One region of the Bartonella sp. HY328 genome, then DNA from elsewhere that is predicted to be linked to it. Evidence: riboswitches for the same ligand, from Rfam matches in the RefSeq annotation. Region 1 holds a riboswitch; the other holds the start of a gene.
What was found. A riboswitch is a leader RNA that binds a small molecule or an ion and turns the genes downstream of it on or off. The one in region 1 is predicted to bind thiamine pyrophosphate.
Positions count from the first base shown of each region.

Region 2: another riboswitch for thiamine pyrophosphate. It lies ahead of thiC (phosphomethylpyrimidine synthase ThiC); the one in region 1 lies ahead of thiO (glycine oxidase ThiO).

Region 1 covers NZ_CP104883.1:2,566,259-2,581,483, reverse strand. Annotated here, with positions in the region: gene N5852_RS11040 (porin) at 766-2,055, shown strand; gene N5852_RS11035 (aminotransferase class I/II-fold pyridoxal phosphate-dependent enzyme) at 2,366-3,487, shown strand; gene N5852_RS11030 (DUF423 domain-containing protein) at 3,484-3,867, shown strand; TPP riboswitch at 3,922-4,038, shown strand; gene thiO (glycine oxidase ThiO) at 4,166-5,128, shown strand; gene thiS (sulfur carrier protein ThiS) at 5,193-5,390, shown strand; gene N5852_RS11015 (thiazole synthase) at 5,392-6,165, shown strand; gene N5852_RS11010 (thiamine phosphate synthase) at 6,162-6,770, shown strand; gene N5852_RS11005 (hydroxymethylpyrimidine/phosphomethylpyrimidine kinase) at 6,767-7,522, shown strand; gene N5852_RS11000 (SpoIIAA family protein) at 7,545-7,952, opposite strand; gene N5852_RS10995 (alkaline phosphatase) at 8,404-9,861, shown strand; gene N5852_RS10990 (hypothetical protein) at 10,119-10,571, shown strand; gene N5852_RS10985 (DUF1090 domain-containing protein) at 10,675-11,055, opposite strand; gene N5852_RS10980 (zinc ribbon domain-containing protein YjdM) at 11,947-12,285, opposite strand; gene lpxC (UDP-3-O-acyl-N-acetylglucosamine deacetylase) at 13,028-13,894, shown strand; gene N5852_RS10970 (outer membrane protein assembly factor BamD) at 14,318-15,202, shown strand; gene recN (DNA repair protein RecN) at 15,206-15,225, shown strand, end outside.
Region 2 covers NZ_CP104883.1:2,870,208-2,885,432, reverse strand. Annotated here, with positions in the region: gene rpoN (RNA polymerase factor sigma-54) at 1-367, opposite strand, end outside; gene rlmN (dual-specificity RNA methyltransferase RlmN) at 582-1,799, opposite strand; gene N5852_RS12330 (invasion associated locus B family protein) at 2,308-2,820, opposite strand; gene N5852_RS12325 (YkvA family protein) at 3,053-3,442, opposite strand; gene N5852_RS12320 (sulfite exporter TauE/SafE family protein) at 3,940-4,860, shown strand; gene N5852_RS12315 (TIGR02186 family protein) at 4,864-5,688, shown strand; gene mutS (DNA mismatch repair protein MutS) at 5,758-8,376, opposite strand; gene N5852_RS12305 (RT0821/Lpp0805 family surface protein) at 8,702-9,142, opposite strand; gene pdxH (pyridoxamine 5'-phosphate oxidase) at 9,286-9,909, shown strand; TPP riboswitch at 10,029-10,146, shown strand; gene thiC (phosphomethylpyrimidine synthase ThiC) at 10,246-12,054, shown strand; gene N5852_RS12290 (invasion associated locus B family protein) at 12,114-12,650, opposite strand; gene N5852_RS12285 (Re/Si-specific NAD(P)(+) transhydrogenase subunit alpha) at 13,250-14,434, shown strand; partial or broken gene N5852_RS12280 (proton-translocating transhydrogenase family protein) at 14,545-14,841, shown strand; gene N5852_RS12275 (NAD(P)(+) transhydrogenase (Re/Si-specific) subunit beta) at 14,852-15,225, shown strand, end outside.

The DNA of each region.
Region 1 (15,225 bases):
CCTATTAATTTAAGTGACTTGGTTAGAAAAAATAGGCTATGGCTTATGGTGCTGCTAGAAAAATGATCTAAAATAATAATATTTGAATGTTCATGGTATAAGACCTTTTTTTTAAATATTTTTATTTTTTTGAAAGTTAAAAGATAGTTTTATGGCGCGCCGTTTATGAAGCCTAGAATAGGATAGCATGCAACTTGCGTCTGCTGTCTTGCATACTCGCTTAATGTTATGCGTCCTTAGGCCGATCATAATTTCCTTTATTATATGAGATGCGCCGCCATTTCCAACATTGAAGCTCCGATACTCGAAGTTTTAGATGTAGATTGTAGTTCTATTCCAAATATGTTTTCGTAAAAAAATTCCTCTTTTACCGATTGGCTTTATTACTTTACAAGGATAGAGTATGTCTCTTTAGCACAAATCTATTAAACTATAAGAATATGTCAGGTGAAATTGCTTTAATCGTGCTGGTTGAGCTTTGGATTGCAAAATCTGCTGCTTTAGAGCGGTATAACTATAAATTAGCGAAACGATCTTTGGTCCGAGTATAAGGAATGTGACTATTCTGCAACAGCGTGGATTTTACTGATTTAACAATGGTTCCAAATATCAATTAGCGGTTGTGTGGTAAAAAGCTAAGCTGTATAGCTGTCGAAAGAAGAAGGAGCGCTTTGGGGCGACTTTTTCGGTTAAGGGGATCGGGAGCTTACTCTCATAATTCTAAATTGCCCCGACCTATTTAAAACTTTGACTGGAGGTCATACTATGAACATTAAGAGTCTTCTTCTTGGCTCAGCTGCAGCACTTGTTGCAGTATCTGGTGCAAAAGCAGCTGATGCAGTTGTAACTTATGCAGATCCAGAACCAGTAGAATATGTACGCGTTTGCGACGCTTATGGCGCAGGTTACTATTACATTCCTGGTACAGAAACTTGCATGCGCATTTCAGGTTATGTTCGCGCCGACATCGCAGGTGGCGACAACGTTAAAGCTCGTACACGTAATCAAATTGATCGTGACACTTATGCATGGCGCACACGTGCAACTCTTCGTTTCCATACAGCTTCAGAGACTGAGCTTGGTACACTTCGCACATTTGTAGAGCTTCGCTCACAATGGCAGGGTGGCGCAGAATATAGCAACGCTAAAGACCAGACACAACTTCGCTTTGCTTATATCGAGCTTGGTGGTCTTCGCGTAGGTATGGACGAATCAATATTTAATCATTGGACAGGTTATTACGGTCGCGTGTTGAATGATGATGTTGCTAATCCAATGGAATTTGCACGTACAAACGTTATTAGCTATACATTCAATGCAGGTAATGGGTTCTCCGCTATCTTGGGTGTTGAGCAAGGTAATGAAGATGGAGATGATTACGGTAACCGCTATCATCGTGATTATCTTGCCAATGGTGGCTATACTATCCGTGCAGACGGAAAAGTATTGGGGCAGCAGATCGATGATTATGCGCCGCATGTTATTGGTGGTTTAAAATTTGCTCAAGGTTGGGGGTCACTTTCGGCCGTTGCTGCTTATGATGCCCGTAATGAAGAGTGGGCTGGTAAAATCCGTGCAGACATTAATGTTACTGATCAATTGTCTGTTTGGGTGATGGGCGGCTATAAGTCGATGGATGACTATTATGTTGCAGATGGTTCATATGGCGTAGATGGCGTTCGTAGCTATTACAATGCTCAAAATGTTCTTACATCTAGAACAATTGGTGTTTATCGTCAAATCAATTCCATTTATGGTGATTGGGGTGGTGACTGGGCTGTCTGGACTGGTGGTACATATAAGTTCACACCAAATACCAGCTTTAACTATCAAGTATCATATGATGATGCGCGTACTTTAGCTGCGTCTATAAACGTATCACATACACTTGTTCCTGGTTTGACAATCACTCCTGAACTTACATATGTTAAGTGGAATAATAACTACGGCTTCAATTCAAGTGTTATTGACGGTACTGTTTACTCAGGTCTTCGTGATAGCATGAAGGGTCAAGATGCCTTCCAAGGTATGGTTCGCCTTCAGCGTTCATTCTAATCCTATCTTAGGATTGGTTTAAAATTAACCCGGTAGCTCTGCTGCCGGGTTTTTATTATTTTTTTTGTTTGTTGCAACTGCTATTTAGCTGGCATTAAATTTCCGTATTGTATGGCTTAGTTTAGCTTAAATAACCGAGGTCTGGCTTTTAGCGCACAAAGAATTTTTTATTTTGACGAGATATTGTAAATATATCTTTCATTATAAACTCTTTATGTATTTGATAAAGCAGAAGTGAAGTCGATATCGCTTGTTAAAATCGATCTTCATGCTAATGATTGAAGATCGTTTATAATGGGTTATTACCGATATGTCCTATCCAAAGCTATTGCCACACATTGATAATATTCCGCATGACGTTCCTTTTGTCGGGCCGGAAACATTAGAGCGGCAAATTGGCTATGGTTTTTTAGCGCGTATTGGTGCTAATGAAAGCGCATTTGGTCCAGCTCCATCAGTATTAGCGGCCGTAAAAGCCAGTATCAATGACGTTTGGCATTATGGTGATCCGACAAATTTTGAAATTCGGCAGGCATTAGCAAATTTTTACAATATTGAAATGGACAATATTGCTGTCGATGCGGGCGCAGATACGCTTTTGGGGCTCATTGTACGCCAGTTTGTTGGAAAGGGCGATAAGGTTATTAATTGTCTTGGAGGTTATCCAACCTTCAATTATCATGTGACGGCCTATGGCGGCGAAATTATTTCGGTTCCTTATTGTGACTATCGCTCTGACTTGCAAGGATTGTTAGAAGCGGCCAAAACACATCACGCAAAAATTGTCTATCTTGCTAATCCCGATAATCCGCTTGGATCTTGGCATGAGAGGGGGGGGCTTGAAAATTTTATAGATGTCCTTCCTGAAAACATATTATTAGTGCTTGATGAAGCCTATGGTGAAACGGCGCCCGAAGGCACATTACCATCTTTGCTACCGCTGCGCCCTAATGTTTTACGTGTGCGGACTTTTTCTAAAGCCTATGGTCTGGCTGGTATGCGGTTCGGTTATGTTATAGGTGATAAACATTTAATGAGTGGCTTTGATAGGATACGGGATCATTTTTCTTTATCTATTTTGACACAAAAGGCAGCATTAGCAGCTTTGCAAAATCAAGATTATTTACAAAAATCTGTCACTAAAATTATTGCGTCACGTCATCGTTTAGCCACCATTGCCATTGAATGTGGTTTTATTCCTTTGGTTTCTGCTACCAACTTTATAGCTATGGATTGCCAAAGGGGGCCTATGTTTGCGCAAAGCCTTTTGCTTCAGTTACAACGACGTGGTGTTTTTATTCGTAAGCCCGCAGCAAGCGGGTTAGATCACTTGATCAGGGTAAGTACAGCGCCCGATCATATTATTGATATTTTTGAAGAGGCCTTAAGGCCAGCGATTATTGCAAGTGAAAAAGAAGGTGAACTCGCATGATGAAACGCGTTTCAAATCGGGTGTTTTGTTTCACCGGTGGTCTTTTTGGGGCAGGCGGCATTGCATCTTATGCTGCCGCGGCTCATATACATGTTTCACAAAATAATTATGGAGCAATTGCACCTATTTTGCTTGGTCATGGCATTTTATTAGTCGCATTGGCGCTTGCTGATAAAAGGTCAATGTTCACGCGTCTTAGCGGTGCTTTGATTATGATTGGCGCATTGCTTTTTGTTGGTGATTTACTCTTTAGTCAAACGTGGGGGATTCGCTTATTTTCTTATGCGGCTCCTATTGGTGGTATGACAATGATTTTTGGTTGGTTGTTTTTTTGTTTAATGGCGTTTTTACCCGCGCCTGCACCCGAAGAACGCCGCTAGAGCTAGTTTTCTATAGCTTGACTGTTGTAAAAAATACTATAAATATTAGCTAAATGATTTCACCTGGGGAGTCCTGACAAGGGGCTGAGATATTGCTAGTTTTTACGGCGCAATGACCCATAGAACCTGATCCAGATTATGCTGGCGGAGGGATGGTAGAATGAGCTTTTGCTCTTTAAAATATATTGATTCCAAATCCATTTTTGTCCTTCGTTCTGTCATCATTGCATGGGTGATGTATTTATGGCGCCATTGTTTCACTAAGTTATAAATGGTTTAAGAGTTGGAAGGAAAAAATATGAAAATCCTGGTTAAAGGGGCAGGTGTTGGCGGTTTGGTTGTTGCTTATCAACTATTTTTAAAAGGCGCCAATATTACGATCTCTGCGCCTCTTGATAGTTTTGCTCATGCAGCAAGTTGGTACGCCGGTGGTATGCTTGCACCTTTTTGTGAGCGTGAAAGCGCGGAACAAATTGTTGAAGATTTGGGGCGGCAAGCGATGAATTGGTGGGCAGAAAATTTGCCCGATTTGGTTCAGCATAATGGCACTTTAGTTTTAACGCCAGAGCGTGATCATAGCGAACTTAATCGTTTTGCGCAGCGGACAAGTAGTCATGTTTGGGTGGGTGAAAAAGAGATCGCTGAGCTTGAAGACGATCTTGCCGGTCGCTTTAAAAAAGGGTTGTTTTTTGCCAATGAAGCAGACATTGATCCGCGCAAAGCATTGCAAGGACTGCAAGACAAATTAAAGCAAGGCGGCGTTGCCTTTATTGCACCTTTAGAAAGCGAAGAAGAAACCAAAACTTATGACGTGATTATTGATGCAACTGGCATTGCACGCATGGGTGTTGATAAGGATCTGCGCGGTGTTCGTGGTGAAATGCTACTTATACGTTGCCCTGATGTTCATTTAAAACGGCCCGTTCGACTTTTGCATCCACGTATTCCCCTTTATATTGTGCCACGCAGTAATAATACATTCATGATTGGTGCCACCATGATTGAGAGTGATTATGATGGGCCAATTAGTGCGCGTTCAATGATGGAGTTGTTAAACGCCGCCTATACATTACATCCTGCTTTTGCTGAAAGCGAAATTATTGAAACAGGTGTTGGTGTGCGTCCAGCCTATGCTGATAATTTTCCGCGAATAAGCCAAGAAGGCAACCGCCATTTTTATATAAATGGCTTTTATCGTCATGGATTTTTATTATCACCAGAAATGGCGCGTCGCGTTACCGATAGGCTATGTCTTGATTGAGTGTTTTGGGCATTCACAGCCCTTGTTTAGAACATGGGTCACGTCACTATAATTGGAGCAAATTATGCAAGTTTTTGTTAATGGCAACAAGGTTAAAACCAAAGCGCGGTTTTTAAGCGAATTGTTGACTGAGCAAGGTTTTGAAGGTGATTGGCTTGCAACTGCACAAAATTGTGAGTTGGTAAGTGCTGATGAACGCGCTTCATGCCTGATTACAGAAAATGATCGCATTGAAATTTTAAGTCCTATGCAAGGAGGTTGATATGCTAAAACTTTATAATGAAAATATATCTTCGCGTTTGCTTTTAGGCACTGCTCAATATCCTTCACCAGCAATATTGGCTGATGCTGTTCGCCAATCCAACACGGATATTGTAACTCTATCATTGCGGCGCGAGACTGTAGGGGGCAATCAAGGCGGGCAATTTTGGCAGTTAATTCGTGATCTTGGTGTAAAAATTTTGCCAAATACTGCAGGCTGTTATTCTGTTAAAGAAGCGGTTACTACTGCCAAAATGGCGCGTGATTTATTTAAAACCGATTGGATTAAGCTTGAAGTTATTGGCAATCAAGACACATTGCAGCCCAATGTATTTGCTTTGGTGGAAGCAGCAAAAATATTGGGTGACGATGGTTTTAAGGTTTTTCCCTATACCACAGATGATTTGATTGTCGGTGAAAAGCTGCTTGATGCTGGTTGCGAGGTGCTTATGCCTTGGTGTGCGCCAATAGGCTCGGCAAAGGGGCCGCGTGATTGCGATGGTTTGCGGGCTATGCGTGCGCATTTTAAGGATATTCCGCTTATTGTGGATGCTGGAATTGGGCGTCCGTCTCACGCCGCAATTGTTATGGAACTGGGATTCGATGCCGTGCTGCTTAATACGGCTGTTGCCAAGGCTGGTGATCCAGTCAAAATGGCTCGTGCGTTTAAACTCGCTATTGAAGCTGGAAGCCAAGCTTTTGAAGCACAGTTTTTAGAGCCACGCGATTTTGCATCTCCCTCCACTCCAGTTATCGGTCAGGCGGTGTTTTCATGAGATTAGATCCATTTTATCCCATATTTGATAGTGCTGATTGGTTGGAACGGCTTGTCCCTTTAGGGATTAAACTTGTGCAATTGCGCATGAAAGATCAATCAGATGATGTACTTCGTCACCATATTCAAAGATCAAAGGCAATTTGCAAAAACTATAATTGCCAATTGATTATTAATGATTATTGGCAATTGGCTATTGAGGAAAAATGCGATTTTGTCCACTTAGGGCAGGAAGATTTAAGCATTGCTAATATTGCCGCTATTCGCAGCCATGGTTTAAAATTAGGGCTATCAACCCATGATGAAGCAGAACTTGCGACTGCCCTTGCACAACAGCCAGATTATATTGCCTTGGGTCCAATCTATCCAACCATATTGAAAAAAATGAAGTGGGCACCGCAGGGGCTCGAAAAATTAAGTCGGTGGCGACAAATAATCGGGCAATTACCACTTGTTGCTATTGGCGGTTTAAATATAGATCGGCTAAAAGGTGTTTTCGCTGCAGGTTGTGATAGCGCTGCGGTGGTAACTGATATTACCTTAAATTCGGATCCCGAAGCGCGTGTCAAGGAATGGCTCGATGAAACAGCGAAGTGGCGGGTATGACTTTACCCCATGTGCTGATTATTGCTGGAAGTGATTCCTCTGGTGGTGCTGGTATTGTCCGCGATATTGAAACGGCAAATAGCCTTTTTTGCAAATCATCGGTGGCAATAACCGCAGTTACAGCGCAAACACATCAAGGTGTTGTGGCGGTTGAACCAATGTCTCCTTTGCTTATTGCCCAGCAAATAGAGGCAGCGCACACGGCCAATGTTATTAGGGCGGTTAAAATTGGTATGGTGGCAACGGTTGAAAATATTGCTACAATAGCAAATCGGCTGGCGAACATGCCCAATCAGCCTATTGTTTATGACCCAGTTTTGGTGGCAAGCTCGGGTGGCTCATTGGCTAGGCATCATCTTAAAGATGCTATTCTATCTAAGCTTCTTCCGCATATTAATCTTTTAACCCCCAATATTAGTGAATTAGCCAATTTGCTAGGCGAAGAAATGGTGAAATGCGATAGGAAGGCGATAGATCAAGCAAATAGCCTTATTGCTATGGGTGCAAAAGCAGTATTGGTAAAAGGTGGCCACCTTAATGGGATAAATGCGTGTGATTATCTCGTTACTAAGCAAGACGTCATTGAGTTTTGCCAGCCACGTTTAGTTGCACAAATGCGTGGTACGGGCTGCACTTTATCTACTGCGATTAGCTGTAATTTAGCAAAAGGCGATAGTCTTCCTCAAGCTATTGGAAAGGCGAAAGAATACCTTTATGCAAAATTGCTAAAAATAATCGACAGTAAAATATAAGCTTTACTGAGTTTTCGCGTTTTTATTCTGCTTCCTCAATCGGCTGGCTGTCAACAAAGTCCCATGCGTCTTGTATATTGCTTTCAGCAAACCACCGGAAATTGGGTGCTAAAAATGGGCTTAAAAATTTAGTTGTAAAAGACATGTAGCTAGGGCCACCAACAACAGCGCAATGATTGACTTTTGCATGTAGGTCTTTGTTCATCGAAAGTACATCGGATTTAAACAGGGCTGCCCATTCAACTTCATCACTACTGTAAAAAATAATAATGATATTGAATGTTTCATTTAATGATGCTTCAGCCTCTATAAGGCCATAGAGATTTTCAATATCCGCATCGCTCAGTGAACCTTTAATGCCAAGGGCCAAGGTTGCAGGATTATTCGTTTGAATTTTTCGAATCGGTGAAGGGGTAATATCAATTACCATAGTATTTTCCTTTCCAATAAAGCTAATTGTTTAATTTTGGATCATTTGGCCTCATGATAAATGAAAACGGCAAGATGAGCGAGTTGTATGCTGTCAATATAATGTTATCAGCTTTTCTTAGGCGGATTATAAATTAAGGTGCTTAAAATAGTCGATTCGCTAAGGCATGAACTGGATTGCAGCTTTATAGTTTTAAATATTGATGGATCTATTAGTAAAATGATAATGACTTCATTTAGGCTTTGTGGATAGTGACGTGAATGGTGGCGAATATATAAAATTAGGTAAATTATTCTAAATAGTTAAGTTCAAACATGGTCTTTAATGAAATTTATTTTTTTGGATTGAACACATGTTTTTGACTTGATTTTTAAAAAATCATTATCATGTCATACCAATGAAATATGGCTACAGTATCCGCTGTTTATATTCTGGCAGAAAGGGATACTCAATGAAACTTCATAAACTTGTTCTTCTGGCTTTAGGGCTGACAACTGGGTTCGGTGGCGCTATCGTGCCTTCAATGGCGCAAGAAGCACCAGCAAAAAACGTTATTTTGTTAATTACCGATGGCGCTGGCATTAATACATGGCGAGCTGCAAGCTATTATCGTCATGGCGCGTTAGGCCATGAGGTCTATGATGACTTTGATGTTAAGGCATTTATGTCAACCTATCCACTTAATACCTCTAATACGCCAACCAAGACCAATGAAGGTTCAGTCACGTTTAATGCGGCGGAGCTTTGGGATGCTGCACCTAGCAGTGAAGTATTTAAGGGGTCGCTTGGTAATTATCCTGGCTATTTCAAAGGTTATGATTACACCCGCGCCGATTATACCGATAGCGCTGCGGCAGCGACTGCTCTGGCAACCGGGCAAAAAACCTATAACAACGCCATTAATTGGTCTAATAATGATACGAAATTAAAACATATTGGTGAATATGCAGTAGAAAGTGGCCGCTCTTTAGGTTCTATTTCTACGGTTCAATGGACCCATGCAACGCCGGCTGGCTTTCTAGCTCATAATGCAAGCCGTAACGAATATTCAGCAATGGCACAAGAGATCGTCAATTCTGGCATGGCAAGTGTCGTGATGGGGGCAGGGCACCCAAATTTTGACAAGGAAGGCAAGCCAGTTGAAGCCAAGGATGATAAGGCTTATCGCTATGTAGGTGGTAAAGAAACTTGGGACAAGCTTAAAAACGGCGAAACGGATTATGTGCTTATCGAAAGCAAAGAAGATTTTGAGAAGCTAGCTGCTGGCAAATTTGATTTGGGCAACAAAACCAAGCTTATCGGTACGGTGCAAAACCATTTGACAACTCAGTTCAATCGTCCTGGTGTTGCGATGGGGCAACCTTTAGAAAACCAGCCAAGCCTTGCAACTATGACCAAAGGCGCACTTAATATATTGTCAAAAAATGAAAAAGGCTTTTTCTTGATGGTTGAAGGTGGTGCAGTTGATTGGGCGGCACATGCTAATAATCTACCACGTTTGATTGAAGAGCAGATTGATTTTAACCTCGCAGTTGAAGCGGTTGCAGAGTGGGTTGAAGCCAATTCTTCATGGGATGAAACGCTTATTATCGTTACAACTGACCATGGTAACGGCTTGCTGCAAGGTCCTGATAGTAATAGTACTGCCTATTCTGACCTTATCAACCAAGGTGCAGGTGCTTTACCACTTGTTCGCTGGCATACAGATACCCATACCCGTGAGTTGGTGCCACTTTACGCTCATGGTAAGGGTGCAGAGTTCTTCCGTGAAGTAGCTAAAAAAGATCAAGGTCTGGCCGCTTATCATGCATCAGAAGAAAACCAGATTTATGTTGATAATACTGATGTATTTCGTGCATCAATTGCCGCATTTGGCCTTAAAGAAACCCCAGCTGCTCAAGGTAAATAACCGCTTGGAAAGATAGGCCTTGGGAAAAATAGGCCTTGGGAAAATAATACCCTTGGGGAAAATAATACCTGCTGGGGTTGTAATTACAAATAGCATAAAATGCCCGCTTAAGCTTTTTCGGCTTTGGCGGGCTAATGTGTTTGCAATTAGGCTTTGGCTAGCTTTTAAATGCTCTTTAGCAAAATAATGTTTAAAGAGGGTGGGTTGAAATGGTTAGGAAGTCGTTATTTTAATAGTGATTGATGGGAAGTGAGATTATGAAATTTTCTGGTAAATTGGCATCGATTTTAATTGCGTCGATTGGGCTATCCTTGGTCAATATGGGGCATGTATTTGCAGCTGAAAAGCCAATGGTAAGCATTATAAAGGATAGCGCGGTAGCTGAAGTTATCCGCGCCAAACGCAAAGGTGACATTGTTGAGATAGAACTGCGCTTTAATACGGTTGTTGAGCCGTTTAGCGGTGCAATCATTTATGATAAGCTTGATCGCGATACAGTTTTTATCAGCAATGGCGATGAGAAATGGCAACTTACCGCGCAGGATGATGCCGCGCCGCAAGACTTAAAACTGAATTTTAGCTATGATATGACCAAAACACCGCGTGTCGGGCAGTGGAAAGGCAAGTTTGTCGCACCACCTGCGGATATTAATGAAATTAGCCTGCATATTACCGGTTTGCCGGTTATTGAAAAAATTATAATTAAATAGCAAATTGGTTGCTGCCTTTTTAACCAACAGCCCCGAATAGAAACATAATAAAAAACCCCTGCATAAAATATGCAGGGGCCTCAACTGTATTCAATTTTTTAAATTATTTTACGTTGCTGCGGGCTTCTTCAAGTTCGCGAACAGCTTCTTCAACCTTTTTGGTTTTCTTGGCAATTTTCTTAGCATCGCCACCCAATTTAGCATCCTCAAGTTCAGCCTTACGCTGTGCTACCTTATGTTCTTTTTCAGCAACCTTTTGTAGATTGCTTGCACGGCGACCTGCGTCGGTGCAATGCTGGTTTACTTCACTCAAAGCCTTTTCAAGGCCAGCAACTTTATGGATATGGCCATGCTGACGAGCATAATCGATCTGCTTCTGGATCGCAGCTTTTTCAGCAGCGCATTCGCCTGTAGCACTTTGAGCGCTAGCAATAGCAGGGGCAATTAAAAGTAATGAACAGCCAAGGATAAGTTTCTTAATCATGATAACTCCATTTTTTTAAATTATTTATCGCTTATATATAAACCATATCAGAAGAATAGTCCAATAGTATTTTTAATAAAAAAGCTAAATTATTTAAACTTTAGAAACAAAATGAAAGATATTTTGAGGATTTGTTCATTTTGCATTCATTTTCAAACAATTTATCAGCTTTTAATTAAGTATAGTTTGTTTTATTCTTACTAGTATTTTTATTGGTTAGTTTTTTTCGAACTAGGGTTTGGTGGTGATTCTGTTCGTATTGGCTTGATAGTTAGGCTTATACGGGGTTTTTTACGTGTATATATAATGGGCGAGTCTGATTTTATGTCGATAAAAAATCAAGCAATCGATGATAAAACATTTTAATACTTTATATATACATTAATAATATTTAATTTTAAGTATTATTATGTTTTGTTTTTTTAAAATAAAACCAAACTCTAGGCACAGGAACAGAGTAGTTTAGGCACTTAATTTTATCATTTGGTAAGCTTCTAGGTAAAATATTTACACATACCAAGCATATTTATTAAGTTAAAATAGCATGACATGTTTTCTTTGGCTATTCATATGGTTGTGATCGGGGAAGCTGCCTTGTTAGCTCATAGGGCGCATGCATATTGCAAACAGGTCCTGATCCGAGATTGCTTTGGTTTCAGCTATTTCGGCATTTAAATAAAGTGGTGTTTTATTGATTTATAAACATAAAGCATGAAGCGCTGCTATTCAGCAGGCAATATTTTTAATAAGGGCAAACACTGAATTATCGATTGCTTCTTTATTAAACTTTTGGGTTGTTAAGCTGCTAGAAAAAGGCTCTTGGACTTGGTGTTGTCCTAGCAATGAACCGGAGCATCTTACCAATTGCACAAAATGCTCCGATTGAATATTTTATTCTTGTACTTTTTTAACAAATTCAGACTTTAAGCCCATTTGGCCAATGCCGGGAATTTTGCAGTCAATGTCATGATCACCGTCAACAAGGCGAATATTTTTAACCTTGGTACCAACTTTAACCACCGATGATGATCCTTTAACCTTAAGATCTTTGATGACGCTTACCGTGTCGCCATCATTAAGTTCGGTACCATTAGCGTCGCGGACAACAATTTTATCGCTATTTTGGGTTGATGCATTCCACTCATTCCCACATTCTGGGCAAATATAATTGCTGCCGTCTTCATAGGTATAGGTTGAATTGCATTGTGGGCATGCTGGAAGCTCGCTCATTACATAGTCCTTATTTTCATTCCTAAAGAGATACATCATGTTTTAATTGAAAACTTTGATGTGCTTATCTGGTTTGGTTTTTATCCAAACTCTTTAATCCAATAAATATGATTTTAATTTTTGAATTTTTCTAATTTTGAAAAGCCATACAAGAATTTTGTCTATTTTAACAGTAAAATTTTACATTCACTAGCAATGATCAAGTAATCGGGCTTTAATTGCTATATGCATTGGACCTATGTGCATTGAACGTCGTGGGTACGGTAAATTATTTTTTGGGCTGTTTATAATTTGCTTTATCGCTCTTTTCGGCATAACGCTTTGCATTGGCTTGTCTAGCCACTGCTTTTTTATTGAAAGCCATTCGCACAGTTTAAAGAGCAGTAGCGCGTTGGCGTGGTGTAATATTGGTGTTTTTAACTATTTTTTGGTTGCAAAGGTGTAACGGTTTTGTCGTTAAAATAAGGGACTTTCCGTAATTTTGAGGAAAAATATAAACGATTTTACCTTTGCAGCAAACTTGTAGCATAGCAAGGTAAAGAAGGCCGCAAGCTTGCCGTAAAGATAATTGCGCGCATCGAAAAGCCTTAAGCAATAAATTGTTGTTATCATTTGAAAATAATATTAATAATATTGCCGTCTGAGTACAAAAACGAAGATTGTCAAGTTACGCAGGTTGTTTAGCAGTCTTGAAACGGTTAGTATTTTCTTTAATATAGATGATCAAATATAGGTGAAGTTTGTGAATGTTTTTCAATCTACAATTGCCGCAGAAATCTCATTTAATGGGATTGGAGTCCACAGCGGAAAACCTAGCAATATTGTCTTAAAGCCTGCACTTGTTGATCATGGTATTGTTTTTAACCGTAATAGCAATGATAATAAGTCAATTGACCTTAAAGCGAGCCACCAACTTGCCGGGCCGGCACAACTTTGTACCACTTTACATAAGGATGGTGCCAAGGTTGAAACAATTGAACATTTAATGGCGGCAATTAGTGCTTTTGAAATTGATAATCTTATCATCGAAGCGGATAATGATGAAATGCCAATTCTGGATGGTAGTGCTTTACTCTTTGCAAATGGTATCAAAGATATAGGCATAAAACCGCAAGACAAGCCGCGTCAATATATCAAAATCATCAAGCCGGTGCGGGTTGAGAGCCCCAATGGTTATGCGGAATTTATACCAGATGATGCAACGGTCTTTGATATTACAATTGATTTTGCTACGCCGGCGATAGGTAAACAGCATATTGAGTTTACCCTTGAATGTGAGTTTTTTCGCAAAAATATTGCTCCAGCCCGCACTTTTGGTTTTTTAAAAGATGCAGAAATTTTACAAAAAAAGGGTTTAGCTCTCGGTTCATCGCTTGAAAATTCATTGGTCATTGGCCATGATGACGAAATATTAAACGCCGAAGGCAAATTGTTTGAAGACGAATTTGTACGCCATAAAGCCCTTGATGCAATTGGCGATGTCGCCTTGTTAGGGCAGCCTTTTATCGGTCGCTTTAAATCCATGCGCGGTGGCCATGCTTTAAATGGTGCGGCGGTAAAAGCGCTGTTGTCAAACCAGAGCGCTTACGAAATAGCATCATTATTGTGAAAAAAGACATTTAAATACCGAGTTTTCAATAATTGCCTTAATTGAGCCTAGATAGAATGATTGACGATAAGCAATAAAAAAAGTTATGCCTTAATAGGCTATTTAAATATTTTGTAATTTATACAAAATGCTTTATTAAGGGTAACGAGATTTGAAATGTCTTTGATTGTTGTTGAACAATTGAGCCGGATCAAATTCATGAATTGATTTAAAAGCTAAAATGTTATTTAAATTAAGACACAAAACTAAAACGTTAAAAATGTGATATTATTAATTTATAACATCACTAAACTATTGGTAAAAAGACTAGTTTAGGTTAAAAAAGTGTGGACGTAGCGCAGTTTTTCTGTGATACCTACTTTATTAAACCAGCGCGCCAAGAGGGCCAGAGATAGCATGACAATGTTAAAATCGTATTTCAGTATTCGGGGATTTAAACCACTTAGCTTAGCTCGAGGTCTACTGATTACCAGCATGGTTGCCACAACAGCACTTATTGCAGGCTGTGCCGACAAAGATAAAGACCTTGATCTTAACGCCTATGTTGACACAATCGAGTCGCCAGACGTGCTTTACAACCAAGCTCTTGCCAATCTTGAAGCGGGTCGCCTCAAAGAGGCTTCCAAAAAGTTTGAGGCAATTGACCGCCAGCATCCCTACACTGAATGGGCCCGTAAAGCACTTGTAATGGGCGCTTTTACCAATTATCGACAAGCAAATTATGATGAAGCGGTTAATATGGCGCGCCGTTATATTTCGCTTTATCCAACATCTCAAGAAGCAGCTTACGCCTATTATATTATTGGCCTTGCTTATTTCCGCCAGATTCCAGATGTTACCCGCGATCAAAAAGATACAAAACGTGCAGTTGCTGCTATGCAGGAACTCGTCGATCGCTATCCAAACTCTGAATATGTGGCAGATGCCAAAGATAAGATTCGTTTTGGTCGTGAGCAGCTTGCTGGTAAAGAAATGCAGGTTGGCCGCTTTTATCTAGAGCGCCACCAATATCTAGCAGCGATTAATCGCTTTAAAACGGTTGTACAAGAATATTCTAACACAAACCAAATTGAAGAAGCACTTTATCGCTTGGTTGAAGCTAATTTTGCTCTTGGTATTATTCCTGAAGCACAAACCGCAGCGGCTGTATTGGCACAAAATTACCCCGATAGTAAATGGTATGCTGATGCCTATAAGCTTTTGCAAAAGGCTGGCCACTCACCACAAGAAAATACTGGCTCTTGGATTTCTCGCGCCTTTAAGGGCGGTTCTTCTAATAATGCCAACCAAGCAAACAGAACACAATAAACCATGCTCATTCAACTTTCGAT
Region 2 (15,225 bases), 300 kb from region 1:
TCGCTTTTAGACGAAAATCCGCCCTTATATCGGGCTGTTTAGCATCATCGATTCTTGGAGCGCTATCATAGATATTATCGTTAATCATCGCACTATCGGCGGCGATGTTTTCATTTTGACTAAAGGCTGATTTTTGCAACTCTTCAATGGTGAGGCTTGGTGTTTCATCATTGCTGGGGCGAGTATCTTTAATATCACTATCATTTTTACTTGCAAGATCAAGCAATGGGTTGCGCTCTACCTCTTCATTAATGAAGCGCTCAAGCTCAATACCGGTCATAGCCAATAATTTAATTGACTGCACCAATTGCGATGTCATTACCAGCTGTTGAGAGTGCCGCAAATGTAATTCTGCTGATAAAGCCATTTACACCCTCCCTTTGCTGCAATAATTTATCAGAGTTTTAATAATCTTAGTCTTTTAAAACCTAAAAATACGTTTTCATAAAGCACTTTTTATTCTTTTCTTGATTTGTTGTCTATTTTTTGGCCTTTAACAAGGTGTTTTGTAGCGAATGAAAATAAAAAAGCCCCGAAAAATGTTCAGGGCTTTCGTTTTAATAAGTTGTTAGAATTTTTCTTTATGCATTAGCTGCAGCAAGCTTTTCGCGGTCAGCTTTGCGCATGCGTTCTGAGGCAGATTTCAATTGACCGCAGGCAGCAAGAATATCACGGCCACGAGGCGTGCGGATGGGCGATGCATAGCCCGCACGATTGATAATATCGGCGAAAAGTTCAATCTGCTCCCAATCTGAACATTGATAATTGGTGCCCGGCCATGGATTAAATGGAATGAGATTAATCTTTGCCGGAATGCCTTGTAATAACTTAACCAAACGCTTTGCATCTTCAACGCCGTCATTAACATCTTTGAGCATCACATATTCAAAGGTAATACGCCGTGCATTGGAAAGGCCGGGATAATTGCGACAGGCTTCCATTAATTGCTCTAACGGGTATTTTTTATTGATTGGCACAAGCAAGTCGCGCAAATCATCACGCACCGCATGGAGCGATATGGCAAGCATAACGCCTATTTCATCGCCCGTGCGGTAGATTTCTGGTACAACACCCGAGGTTGATAGAGTTATGCGGCGCTTAGATAGTGAAATACCTTCGCCATCAGAGGCAATTAATAGGGCCTTTTTAACGCTTTCAAAATTATAAAGCGGTTCACCCATACCCATCATAACGATGTTGGAAATTTTGCGCCCTTCTTCAGGTACAATCGCGCCATCAGGCGTATCCTTATCTGGAAAATCACCAAGTTTGTCACGGGCAACCAATAATTGCGCCAAAATTTCTTCCGAGGTTAAATTGCGTACCATGCGCTGTGTGCCAGTATGGCAAAATGAGCAAGTAAGGGTGCAGCCAACTTGACTTGAAATACAAAGCGTACCGCGCCCTTCTTCAGGTATATAAACGGTTTCAATCTCGACTGGGCGCCCCGCACCGCGCGGTGGGAAACGCAATAACCACTTGCGTGTACCATCGCTTGAAATTTGCTCGGTTACAATTTCTGGGCGGGCTATAGTAAAGCTTTGTGCAAGTTTTTGTCGCAATTCTTTAGAAATATTAAACATATCATCAAAAGACGAAACGCCCCGTACATAAAGCCAGTGCCATAATTGCCCAACACGCATACGTGTTTGGCGCGCCGGAACGCCAATTTTTTCTAGCGCTTGCGCCATTTCTTCGCGGCTCATGCCAATAAGGGCAGGCAGAGCTTCACTCATGCCAACAAGTGGGGGGGCTTTGTGACATGCACCAACAGGGGCTAAATCATAAGAAATGCTCATTAATAGGCTCGATTATCTAAAGGCTTTATGGTTGGTTTCATTATGGCACTTATTCATTGCACGAAGACGCAAGGAAATTTCAATTTGTAAATCGAAATGTTTAATCCTTATCATCCCTAATAGGCTACCCTTGCGATTGCTTATTTTAAGCTTCATCAGTCAAGTTAATGCAAATAGGTGCAAATATCTCTATTCCATAGATGAAAATGTATATTTTGTTAAAGTCGGCTTATATCATGAAAATTCTAAAAGGTCACGTTTTTTTAAAATAGTGATAAACAGCGAGCTTTTATTAACACCCAATAGGATACTTATAGCTAAGATGATGACTATCAAGCTAGTAAAATGACTAAAGCTATAAAATGAAAAACCCATGTGAAAACACATGGGTTTATTAAGTTAAATAAGTTTTTGAATTTATTTAAAGCATTTAAAATAACAACTTTAACTCAGCTAGCCCATACCTGTCCATATTTTGCAAATTTTGCCAGTTGTGGATTAAAGCAAATTATTTGCAATTTTTCATGGAGTTTAATGCAGCGGTAATGCCCTTAAGCGAATATGTGTATGTTGTATTGGTACCGCGTGCTGATACAGCTTTAACCACCATTGTTGTGCCGCCACGCATTGCTGCTACCAACTTTGATTCATTTTGTGATGTTTCAATCCAAGCTGACTTTTCTTTAGTGAAAAGTGAGAAGCTACCTTTGCCATCAATTGTAACTGTTACATTGTTGCGCAAATTGTAGCCAGCCATAAATTGCGGTTCAAAACTTGCTGATCCATCAGGACGCTTGGAAATAAGGAAGAAATTATCACCATGATTGACGCTTGATGGCTCTTGTTTCGTTGGTGCCGACAAAATATAGCAAACAGTGCTATTTCCAGCCTTATAGGAATAAGCGCCCCAGTAATCAAACTGATTTAACCGTGTTGGGCTCTGTGCCATGGCGGCAGTTGCCAAACCAAGGGTCAATCCAATGGTCATGATTGACGCTGCAACAAAAGTTTTTCCAAACATCATTATACCAGCTCACTTTTTGTTTCATTTTTGTTTATCTTTAGTCGTTTGGTTTTAGCTTATCAAAAGCCATATCATAAAGTGCCAAAACGACTATTACTCAAATAATTTTTGTCTTTTAATTGTTTAAGCCAAAATTAGCAAATACCAATTTAATGGCAAGTTTTATAAAACAAATCAATAATGGCTTAAATAGGGTTACTAAAAAGTGAATAAGTGTATATTTTTCTGCTTAATATGCACTTTTTTTCACGTTTTTTGCTTCTAATGCCTCATCAGCTAGGTCAAAATGCTGCTCATTGATATAAGGTTTAATGGTGGCAAGGGCCGCAGCTAGTACCGTTATATCATCACTAAAGCCAACAATTGCTAAAAAGTCGGGGATGATATCAATAGGCATAACAAAATAAGCAAGAGCTGCAAATAGCGTTGCCTTAACATGTTTTGGAGTGGCAGGATCAAATGCACAATAATATGCAGCAACAAGTTCGCGGGTAAATGGAATATATTGTGCCGCTTTTTTGAACGTAGCCCAAAACAGTTTTTTAACACGTGTTGCACGAGATTGCTGCTGGTTTTCACTGCCTGCCGCTAAAATGTTATCCAGTTGTTTTTTGTCCAATCCTGTCGTCCTATAATTTAAAACTAATTTTAAATGACCCTAGTTGTGGTTCTATTCAGGCCTATATTATTGTTTAATTGGGGATTAAATGCGGCATTTTCCAATCAATCACTTAAAAAATTAACCATTTCTAATTTTATTGATTGTATTGATAATGGGTGCTTTTAATTTATTATAAACTTCAAATAAAACTTGCATGATATGATTTCATTTATTTTGTGGCTTTAATCTTTAAATTTAACAAAATATATGGATTGAATGGGGTGTTTTATACGATTTTTATCATTGCCGCATAAAAGCGCCTAAATCATTGTTCTATTATGGGACTAAATTTTGTAAAACCTATAGATGGTGCTGTTCTTTACATCCTATATTATATGTGTGGGACATGAGTGTAAGATAAATTAGCTTCATTAATATGGTTAACTAAATCGCCCTGTAGCTGGATTAAAATCGACGACCGATAAATGTTAAAAAGCCTGTTTCGGATTTAAGAGATGAGTATTTACCTGCCCATTGCTGAAATGTCTTTAAATATGCTGGTTTTAATTGGCATGGGGGCCGTTGTCGGTTTTTTGTCAGGCCTTTTTGGTGTGGGTGGTGGCTTTTTGATAACACCGCTGTTAATTTTTTATAATATCCCCCCAGCAATTGCCGTTGGGACAGGAGCCAATCAGGTAATTGCTTCATCAGTCACGGGCGCGTTATCGCACTTTAAACGCCGTACCCTTGATATAAAGATGGGTACATTTTTGGTTATTGGTGGTTTAGTTGGATCGGCAATTGGTATTGAGCTGTTTTCACTCTTGCGGCGCATTGGGCAACTTGATCTCATTATCTCATTGCTCTATGTGATTTTGCTTGGTGGCATCGGCATATTAATGACCATTGAAAGCGTGCGCTCCATGCGCCGTGCGCGTGGTGGCATGTCGCCGACAGCTCGCCGGCCTGGACATCAAGGCTGGATCCACCGCTTGCCTTTTAAAATGCGTTTTAAAGCGTCAAAAATCTATGTCAGTGTTATTCCTGTTTTGGGTATTGGCTTTGTTATTGGTATTTTGTCATCCGTGATGGGTGTCGGCGGTGGTTTTATCATGGTGCCAGCTTTGATTTATCTTTTACGGGTGCCAACCAATGTCGTTGTTGGAACATCACTTTTTCAAATTACTTTTGTCACCGCCTTTACCACGGTTTTACAGTCAATCACCAACCAATCGGTTGATGTAATTTTGGCCTTTTTGCTAATGCTTGGCGGTGTTGTTGGTGCGCAATATGGCACCAAGGCTGGCCGCAAGTTAAAAGCCGAGCAGTTGCGTCTTTTATTAGCTTTATTAGTATTGATTATGGCGCTTTGGTTGGCATTCCAGCTATTTATTCGCCCAAGTGAGCTCTTTAGCTTAACTATTGTGACGGGGTAGGTGATGAAAAATCTGTTTGCCTATCTTTTAAATAAAATGGCTAATTTGGCTTTGCTAATAATGGCAATGGCTGCCAGTGCCCAAGCGCAAGATGCCGCATCCATTACCCCAGATCCTGCGCAAATACCTGAGCAGGTGCAAATTATTGTCACTACTGATACAATCACTATTGGCACAAACTTTACCGGTACCGATCTTTATATTGCTGGCGTTGTGCAGCATGCCGACCCATTGGTTGCGCGCCAAAATCGTTATAATATTATTGTGACCCTTGAAGGTCCTTCACGGGAAATGACTATGCGCCAAAAAAAACGCCGTTTAGGTGTTTGGGTGAATGCTGACTCACTTACTTTCAAGTCTGTACCGCTTTATTATAATGTTGGTGCAACAAGTGAGCTGCGTGATATTACCGCGCCGCAAACCTATCGTGATCTTGGTTTGTCTATTGATTATATGCCCTTGCAGTCGGATAGTTTGGATCAGGAAAAAGTTCATCAATTTCGTGAACAGCTCATTGCTTTAAAGAAAAAACAACATCTTTATACGGAAAATCCGGGAACAGTCATGCTGGATCCATCTTCCTTGTTTAAAGCGCGTTTTGAATTACCAGCCAATTTGCCAGTTGGTAATTATCAGATCAAAGCGTATTTATTTCGTGATGGCGCCTATGTTAGCCATGCTGAAACCCGTTTGGATATTATGAAAGCGCATTTTGCCTATTCTATTTATCATTTGGCTCATGCTCATGCTTGGCTTTATGGTTTGTTGGCAGTCTTTATAGCAATTTTCACTGGCTTTGCTGGGCGCTTCATCTTACGTAAGGATTAAGAAAACGGTGAGCATAAGTATTGGTTTTTAAAAAGCGGTAAGAACAGGTAATCCTTGCCGCTTTAAGACTTAATGATGATCTGCTTGTTGTTGTTTCCATAGGGCTTTTAATTGATATAACTCCTCTAAAGCTTCACGCGGCGATAAATTATCAGGATTGAGGTCTTTTAACGCTTCGTCAAAAGCAGAAGGAATGCTTGATTTTTCTTCATGCTTTAAAGCAACAGAAAACAGCGGCAAATCATCAATAAGCTTATTGGCTTTGCCGGAAATTTCACCGTCTTCCAATTGCTTCAAAACGTCACGCGCGCGGTTTACTACTTGTTTAGGTAGGCCAGCAAGCTTGGCAACTTGTACCCCGTAAGAGCGGTCGGCCGCACCTTCGCCTACTTCATGCAAGAAAATAACATCGCCTTTCCATTCGCGCACTTTCATCGTGTGGTTGCGCAAACGTGGCAGTTTTTCAGTTAAAGCGGTCATTTCATGAAAATGGGTGGCAAAAAGCGCGCGGCAATGATTAACTTCATGCAAATATTCAACACTTGCCCAAGCAATAGAAAGGCCATCAAAGGTTGAAGTGCCTCGGCCAATTTCATCAAGGATGACTAAAGCGCGTTCACCAGCCTGATTTAAAATAGCAGCTGTTTCTACCATTTCCACCATAAAGGTTGAGCGGCCACGGGCAAGATCATCAGACGCACCAACACGGCTAAACAAGCGGTCAACCGTGCCAATATGGGCGGAACCTGCGGGCACAAAAGAACCCATTTGCGCCATAATCGCAATAAGAGCATTTTGCCGCAAAAAGGTAGACTTACCACCCATATTGGGGCCAGTGAGCAACCAGATTTCACCAAATTGCGCATTTTTATTTGGAGATAGATTGCAATCATTGGCAACAAAGGGATCACCTACTTGTTTACGCAAAGCTTGCTCAACAACGGGATGGCGGCCAGCAATAATATTAAAAGCAAGACTGTCATCAATTTGTGGGCGGCAATAACCTTGTTCATCAGCCAAAATAGCAAGGCTGCTGGTAACATCAAATAAGCTTAGGGCATTGGCACCATTGCGTAAAAGGTCGGCAACGGCAATAACTTCGCTTTCGAGCTGATTAAAAATATTAAGTTCTATTGTCAAAGCTTTATCGGCCGCATTGGCAATGCGGCTTTCAAGGTCTGCAAGTTCGGTTGTGGTAAAGCGCATGGCATTGGCCATGGTTTGGCGGTGGATAAAGCGTGCTTTAGCTTCAGCACCTTCGGTCATTGCGCCGGACTGGTTGACGGTTACCTCGATAAAATAACCCAAAATATTATTGTGCTTGATTTTTAAGGTCTTAATGCCTGTTTCATCCATATAGCGCGCTTGTAAGGCGGCAATAACTCGGCGCGACTCATCACGCAAGGCGCGCATTTCATCAAGCTCTTGATGATAGCTGGTGCGTACAAAACCGCCATCGCGTTTTAACAAGGGCAATTCATCTGCTAAGGCGCGTTCTAAATGCGCATAAAGTGGAAGGGGTAAGGTTTTTAAGGCTTCTAAAGCTTGCGCCAATTCAATAGGTAATAAAGTATTTCCTAGCATTTCCGTTAGCGAAAAGGCGGCAGACATTGCATTTAAAATGGCGGCAAAGTCGCGAGGGCCCCCGCGCTCAACCCCAAGGCGCGACACGGCGCGCGGCATATCAGCTATGCCTTTTAAAATTGCTCTTATGCCATCACAAATTTGCGCATTACCAAGGAAAAAAGCCACTGCATCTAATCTTTGATTAATGACATTGGGATTGGTAAGAGGGGTCATTAAACGTTCAGCTAACAACCTTGCTCCGCCATTGGTTACCGTGCGGTCAATGGCTTTTAATAAGCTGCCATTGCGATCGCCCGATAAAGTACGGTTTAATTCAAGGTTTAGACGCGTTGCTGGGTCAATAAAAAGGCTGCAGCCTTCAAACTCACGCTCCGGCCGCATCAAGGGTGGACGCTCGCTAATTTGGGTTTTTTCAATATAAGCAATTGCACCGCAAATAGCAATTAATTCGGGCTTAGTAAAATTGGCAAAACCACTTAAGGTTGCCACTTTAAAATAATTGCAAATTCGAGCTTCGGCAGTTGCACTATCAAATAGGCTTTGTGGTTGTGTTGTAACACTGCGCCCTAAAATATCAAAAACGGGCCGTAAGGATTGGTCGTGGAATAGCTCATCACTGACCAAAATTTCCTTAGGGTCAATGCGCATAATATCGCCCAAAAGTCGCTCAAGACTGCTTTCAATGACTTTGAAAACACCGGTTGAAATATCAATCCATGCCAAAGCAAAGCCATGCTCGCCTTGCCCTTTAACCCGCCCTAAAGCCATAAGATAATTGGCTGATGATGGATCAAGCAGTTTTTCTTCGGTGAGTGTTCCAGGTGTTACAAGGCGAACAACGTCGCGCTTGACCACTGATTTTGCGCCGCGTTTTTTAGCTTCTGCTGGATTTTCAATCTGCTCGCATACAGCTACGCGGTAGCCTGCGGTAATCAGGCGTTGCAAATAATCATCTGCAGTGTGAACAGGCACACCGCACATTGGAATGTCTTCACCAAGATGCTTGCCGCGTTTTGTGAGCGTTATGCCAAGCGCACGCGAAGCATCAACCGCATCGTCAAAAAACAATTCGTAAAAATCACCCATACGATAAAACAACATATAATCGCTATGGGCCGCCTTGATTTCGATATATTGTTCCATCATTGGCGTTGGGCGATCAACTACAGGCGTTACGGGCTTATTGTCAGTGGCGCTTGGTTGCAAGGCTTGTGTTCCAGTCGTTTTTAAGCGGTGATTTTAAAATTGGTAATTATCATCATGTCACCATAAGCAATGGCACTTTGATAAACTGCATATTGCGTCAATGATCAAAAATTGCAACGCTTACAACGCAGTATTACACATGATAATACGCCATTTCCCCAATGCAGACTTTCGCTCAAAACTTATGTAAAATTTTGAGCTGAATTTATTTTTAATGGAATTAAAGCGCTTTTATTTGCGATACATTCCACGAAGTATCATTTTGCTGGCAGGCTTTGCCTTGGTAAATCATAATGCCGTTAAAGGATTCGCGCGTGGTTTTAAATGAGCGACATTGGCTACCATTTTCAACAAAACTGTTAAGGATAGACATGGTTCCTCGGCTACCTGTTGCGTCATTTTTCCAGTTAACAATTGAGGAATCAGGCTGCGCTGCTATTTTTTCACGCATGACTTTTTCATCGCCGCCTAAGTCAATCTTGGGTAAATTTGCGCTATTCCCACCGATTGATCCAGTAATAATGCTGTTATCAGGCATGATTTGCGGTGTCTTAGGCTGCACAACAACGCAAGCTTGTAGGCACAGCCCTGATACCAATAGGCTAGAACAAAGCACTAATGGGCGAAAATAACAAGAAAATGCGTTTTTAAATTTAATCATCAAAAGCTTTCCGGTACTTTATAAACAAAGGTTTTGATGTAACCAATGCTTGAACTCTTTACGCAATACTAATAGGCTCATATTAAGCCGGACGACTTGAGCTTAACTTCTATCTGAGAATTTCACAAGCGCTAGGATATATTATGACAAATGATACATTAACAGAAGATGACTTTACCAAGGAGGAATCTCCTTTTGATCTTTTTACAAAATGGTTAGATGACGCAGGCGCTAGCGAAATAAATGACCCCAATGCTATGGCTTTAGCCACAGTGGATAGCCAAGGCCTACCCGATGTGCGTATGGTTTTGCTTAAAGGTTTTGACGATGATGGTTTTGTTTTTTACACCAATTTTGAAAGTCAAAAAGGTGTGGAAATCTTAAATAGTATGAAAGCGGCACTATGTTTCCATTGGAAATCGTTACGTCGACAAGTGCGTGTTCGTGGTATTGTGGAAATCGTTAGTGATGAAGAAGCTGACGCCTATTATAATAGCCGCGCACGAGGCAGCCGTATTGGTGCTTGGGCATCTAAACAATCACGGCCGCTTGAAAGCCGCTTTGCGCTTGAAAAGGCAGTCGCTGAATATGGCTTGCGCTATGCTGTTGGTTCCATTCCGCGCCCGCCTTATTGGTCTGGCTTTCGCATTCGTCCAACTTATATTGAATTTTGGCACGATAGGCCATTTCGCCTTCATGACCGTTTGGTCTTTAAGCGAGATAATGTTGATGATGAAGACTGGCAAACCGTGCGGCTTTATCCATAAATGCTTCACTTCGGAAATTTAAGTTTTGAAAAAAAGGTCATTATTCATTTAATGGCCTTTTGCTTATTTTAGAATGATTTTATTCCTCATTGACAATTCATTATATTTAGCTAATGATCGGCTTGTACCTGGGGTGTCTCGACAAGAGGCTGAGATATTGCTGGCTTTTAAGCAGCGCAATGACCCGTTGAACCTGATCCAGCTCATACTGGTGGAGGGATGGTCTTATGTCTGCTGCATCATGTCTTTATAGTTAGACTTATCGCAAATAGGCATTTTTCTCCTTTACCTTTGGCGAGAGGGATTTTCCTTTAAATAAAGCAAGGAGAATTCACCATGTCAGAAAATTGTTTTAAAGTAACAACTGGCGCACTTCCTTCTTCTAAAAAAAACTATAAATCAGGCACTATTTATCCGCAAATAAAGGTGCCTATTCGCTATATAAAATTGCACCCCTCTAGTAATGAACCAGATTTGCCAGTCTATGATTCGTCTGGCGCTTATAGCGATGAAAATACGGATATTACGATTGATAAGGGGCTTGCGCCTATTCGTGAATCTTGGATATTGGCGCGCTGTGATGTCGAGACCTATGAAGGGCGAACCGTTAAGGCTGCAGATAATGGCTTTGTATCAAAGGCAAAAAAAACTCCAGAATTTTTGCAATGCCGCCAACCACTTCGCGCCAAAAATAATGCAGCCGTCACGCAAATGGCTTATGCACGCGCTGGTATTATTACGCCAGAAATGGAATTTGTTGCAATACGAGAAAATTTGGGGCGTGAAAACTTAGAGCATAAAATACGCACCACTGGTGAAAGCTTTGGTGGAGCTATTCCACCATTTGTAACGCCCGAATTTGTCCGCGATGAAATTGCCCGCGGTCGAGCGATTATTCCCAATAATATTAATCACCCTGAAAGTGAACCAATGATTATTGGTCGTAATTTCAGTGTGAAAATTAACGCAAATATTGGTAATTCAGCCGTGACGTCTTCAATGGAGGAAGAAGTCGAAAAAATGGTATGGGCCATTCGCTGGGGAGCGGATACAGTGATGGATCTTTCAACTGGTCGTAATATTCATAATATTCGCGAATGGATTATTCGAAATTCTCCTGTGCCTATCGGCACCGTGCCAATTTATCAAGCCTTAGAAAAAGTTAATGGCATTGCCGAAGATCTAAACTGGGAGATTTTTCGTGACACTTTGATTGAGCAAGCTGAGCAGGGGGTTGACTATTTTACCATTCATGCTGGCGTACGTCTTTCCTATATTCCCTTAACCGTTGATCGTGTTACCGGCATTGTCTCGCGCGGTGGCTCCATCATGGCGAAATGGTGCTTATATCATCATAGGGAAAGTTTCCTTTACGAGCATTTTGATGAAATATGCGATATAGCCCGTGCTTATGACATTGCCTTTTCATTGGGGGATGGTTTGCGTCCAGGTTCGATTGCTGATGCCAATGATGCGGCGCAATTTGCCGAACTTGAAACCTTGGGAGAGCTTACAAAAATTGCTTGGGCAAAAGATTGTCAAGTGATGATTGAAGGACCAGGTCATGTGCCCATGCATAAGATTAAAGATAATATGGATAAGCAATTAGCCTATTGTGGTGAAGCACCTTTTTATACTTTGGGGCCGCTTACTACCGATATTGCTCCTGGCTATGACCATATAACATCGGCAATAGGTGCGGCGCAAATTGCTTGGTATGGCACTGCTATGCTGTGTTATGTCACACCAAAAGAGCATCTTGGCTTGCCAGATCGACAAGATGTTAAAACCGGAGTTATCACTTATAAAATTGCAGCTCATGCCGCCGATCTTGCCAAAGGATTACCAGCTGCTCAATTACGTGATGATGCGTTGTCGCGCGCACGGTTTGAATTTCGCTGGGAGGACCAGTTTAATTTGTCATTGGATCCTGAAACTGCCCGTTCTTTTCATGATCAGACCTTGCCAAAAGAAGCTCATAAGCTTGCACATTTTTGTTCAATGTGTGGCCCCAAATTTTGCTCTATGAAAATTTCGCACGAAATTAAAGACGAAATGGAAAAGGAAAAGCAAAAAAAAGAAGGTATGGCGACAATGGCACAAAAATATAAGCAAAATGGTGATCTTTATATGGAAGTTTCATAAATAGTAAAAAGCACCTGTGTTTTCACACAGGTGCTTTAAAATTTAAAAAGATTTAAAGCTTATTGCTGTAAGGCAACGGCACGGTCAAGACCTGCGCTAAAGCCTTTTAGTGAAACGGTGAGCGTTACATCTTGGCCACCATCAAAAGCCTTGCCAACGAGAATGAGGTTTTGTCCACTTTTTAGACCAGAAACCAATTGGTTGGTAAGTGGAAGATTTGCAACGCAACCACCTGGATAGCAAGTATTGAAAGCTGTGGTTGCTGGTGTGCCATTATCAATGCGATAGGTCATGCCTTCAGCTAAGCGAAGACCAAAAGGCAAAACAAGGTTGATTTTGCTGTCGGTTGCACTTGGAATAACCTCAATAGCCATGACGCGCTGACCATTATTTTGCATTTGCTGTTGTGATACACTACAGATTTTTTTAGAATTTTGCACACCGCAAGATACAGTCCAATCTTGGAATGTTTCTTGTACGGTGCTTGCACCGCCGGAGAAACTAACTGAATTTGCGGCAGGAGCTGCATCTTGTGCAGAAGCAACCCCAAGTCCAGCGATGCTCAATACAGCTGCGATCAACAGTTTTTTCATCATATTTCTTCCTGTTTCATAGTCATAGATTGTGGCTTTATATTTAAATCTAAAGCTTGTTTTCTCATAATTTCTAATTTTCTTAAATAAAAATTCTAATACAAATAGAATTAAATTTTGAAATCTTATATTATGACATTCTGTCGAAACCAATTAATCAGTTCTTTGCCCATTAAAATATTACAACACAAGCCGTGTAAATTGCTGAGCTTAGGTGACCTTCTATTTCAATATAAGAGTTAGAGCAATTTTGCAAAGAGTAAATAGTTAATTAAAAAATCAACAAGATTTATAAAATATTTTACGACCTTTTGGGCTAAATTTTTATTAGTTCTAATATTTTGTGCAGATTTCAATATAGTTTGCAAAAATTTTAAAGATTGAAAAAATTGGAGATTAGACAGAAATTTCCAAACATAAAAAATAATTATATTCTGTAATTAATTTTTTTTGCCGCAAAACCTTAAAATAACATTGCATTCGCGTCGATAATGGTGCTGTTATATGGCAGCAAAAATGTGTAAAAAAAATACATTATATCACCTTACTTAGGTGAAGCATTTTTAATGCTTTGGTTGGTTCTAGTTAAAAGGAGAGATGACTTGGGCGAGATAATCTTCGTTGCCAAAGAAACGGCAGAGGGGGAGCCGCGTGTTGCTGCGTCTCCTGAAACAGTAAAAAAATATATTGGTCTTGGTTACAGCGTAATTGTCGAAAAATCGGCTGGCGATTTGTCACGCATTCCAGATAGCGAATATGAATCAGCAGGTGCAACCCTTGGAACCGCAAGTCAGGCAAAAAATGCTGATATTATTTTAAAGGTTCGCCGGCCTAGTGAAAAAGAATTGTCAACCTATAAAAAAGGAGCAGTGCTTATTGCCATGCTTGATCCTTATGGTCATGAAGGTGATGTTGCCGCTCTTGCCAAAGCTGGTATTAGTGCGTTTACAATGGAATTTATGCCGCGCATTACCCGTGCTCAGGTGATGGACGTACTTTCTTCGCAGGCTAATCTTGCCGGCTATCAAGCGGTGATTGATGCAGCTAGCACCTATGATCGTGCCATGCCAATGATGATGACCGCCGCGGGTACTGTGCCAGCTGCTAAATTATTTGTCATGGGCGCAGGCGTTGCCGGCTTGCAAGCTATCGCTACCGCACGCCGTCTTGGTGCAGTGGTAACCGCTAATGATGTGCGCCCCGCCGCCAAAGAGCAAGTGGCATCACTTGGCGCAAAGTTTATCGCTGTTGAAGATGATGAGTTTCGCGCTGCCGAAACATCAGGTGGCTATGCCAAGGAAATGTCGAGCGAATATCAGGCAAAACAAGCAGCTCTTACCCAAGATCACATTGCCAAACAAGATATCGTTATTACTACCGCACTTATTCCAGGGCGTCCTGCACCGCGATTAATTACCAAAGACATGCTTAAAACCATGCGTCCTGGCTCGGTTGTTGTTGATCTTGCGGTTGAACGCGGCGGCAATGTTGAAGGCGCAGTTGCCAATCAAGTTGTGGAGGTTGAAGGTGTTAAAGTGGTGGGTTACACCAATATGCCAGGCCGTATTGCTGCAACAGCGTCTCAGCTTTATGCGCGCAATCTTTTTGCTTTCCTTGAAAGCATGACAAATAAGGAAGCCAAAGAATTGAAGATCAATTTAGATGATGAATTGGTAAAGGCAACTTTGCTTACCCATGATGGGGCAATACTTCATCAAGCTTTCGCCCATGTAGAAATTGAAGAAAAACCAGCTGCCAAAAAGGCCGCCAAGAAAGGGGCTGAATGATGGAGACCACTGCTATTGAAAATATAATTCAAAGCCTTGATCAAGCTAAAAACAGTTTAGAGCAGATTGCTGCAAATCAGAGCGAAACCATTATCACTATCACCCAAACAACAACGGGTGGCTCGATGGATTTTGTCTATCAATTGGCTGTTTTCTTTTTGGCTATTTTTGTTGGTTATTATGTTGTCTGGTCGGTTACACCGGCACTTCATACGCCGCTTATGGCGGTTACCAATGCTATTTCGTCCGTTATTGTGGTTGGGGCCCTTTTAGCGGTGGGTTGGTCTGCTTCTGGCATGGCGACTGCCTTTGGTTTTATTGCTCTCATCCTTGCCAGCATCAATATTGTTGGCGGATTTTTAGTAACACAGCGCATGCTTGCCATGTATAAGAAAAAAGAAAAGTGAGGCTTAAATTATGAGTGTTCAATTTGCTGCCTTCCTTTATTTGGTGTCAGGCATTCTATTCATCATGGCCTTGCGCGGTCTATCGCATCCAACAACTAGCCGTAAAGGTAATATTTACGGCATGGTTGGTATGGGCATTGCCATTGTAACAACCCTATTATTAACCACTCCCGGATTTTTAGGCATAACTCTTATTATTGCAGGTCTTGGTATTGGCGGCGTGATCGGTGCTAGAATTGCAGATCGCATTGCCATGACCTCAATGCCACAATTGGTCGCGGCTTTCCACTCCTTGGTCGGTCTTGCAGCGGTTATGGTGGCTGCTGCCGCACTTTATTCGCCAAGTTCATTTAATATTGGCGATGTTGGCTCAATTCACGGCCG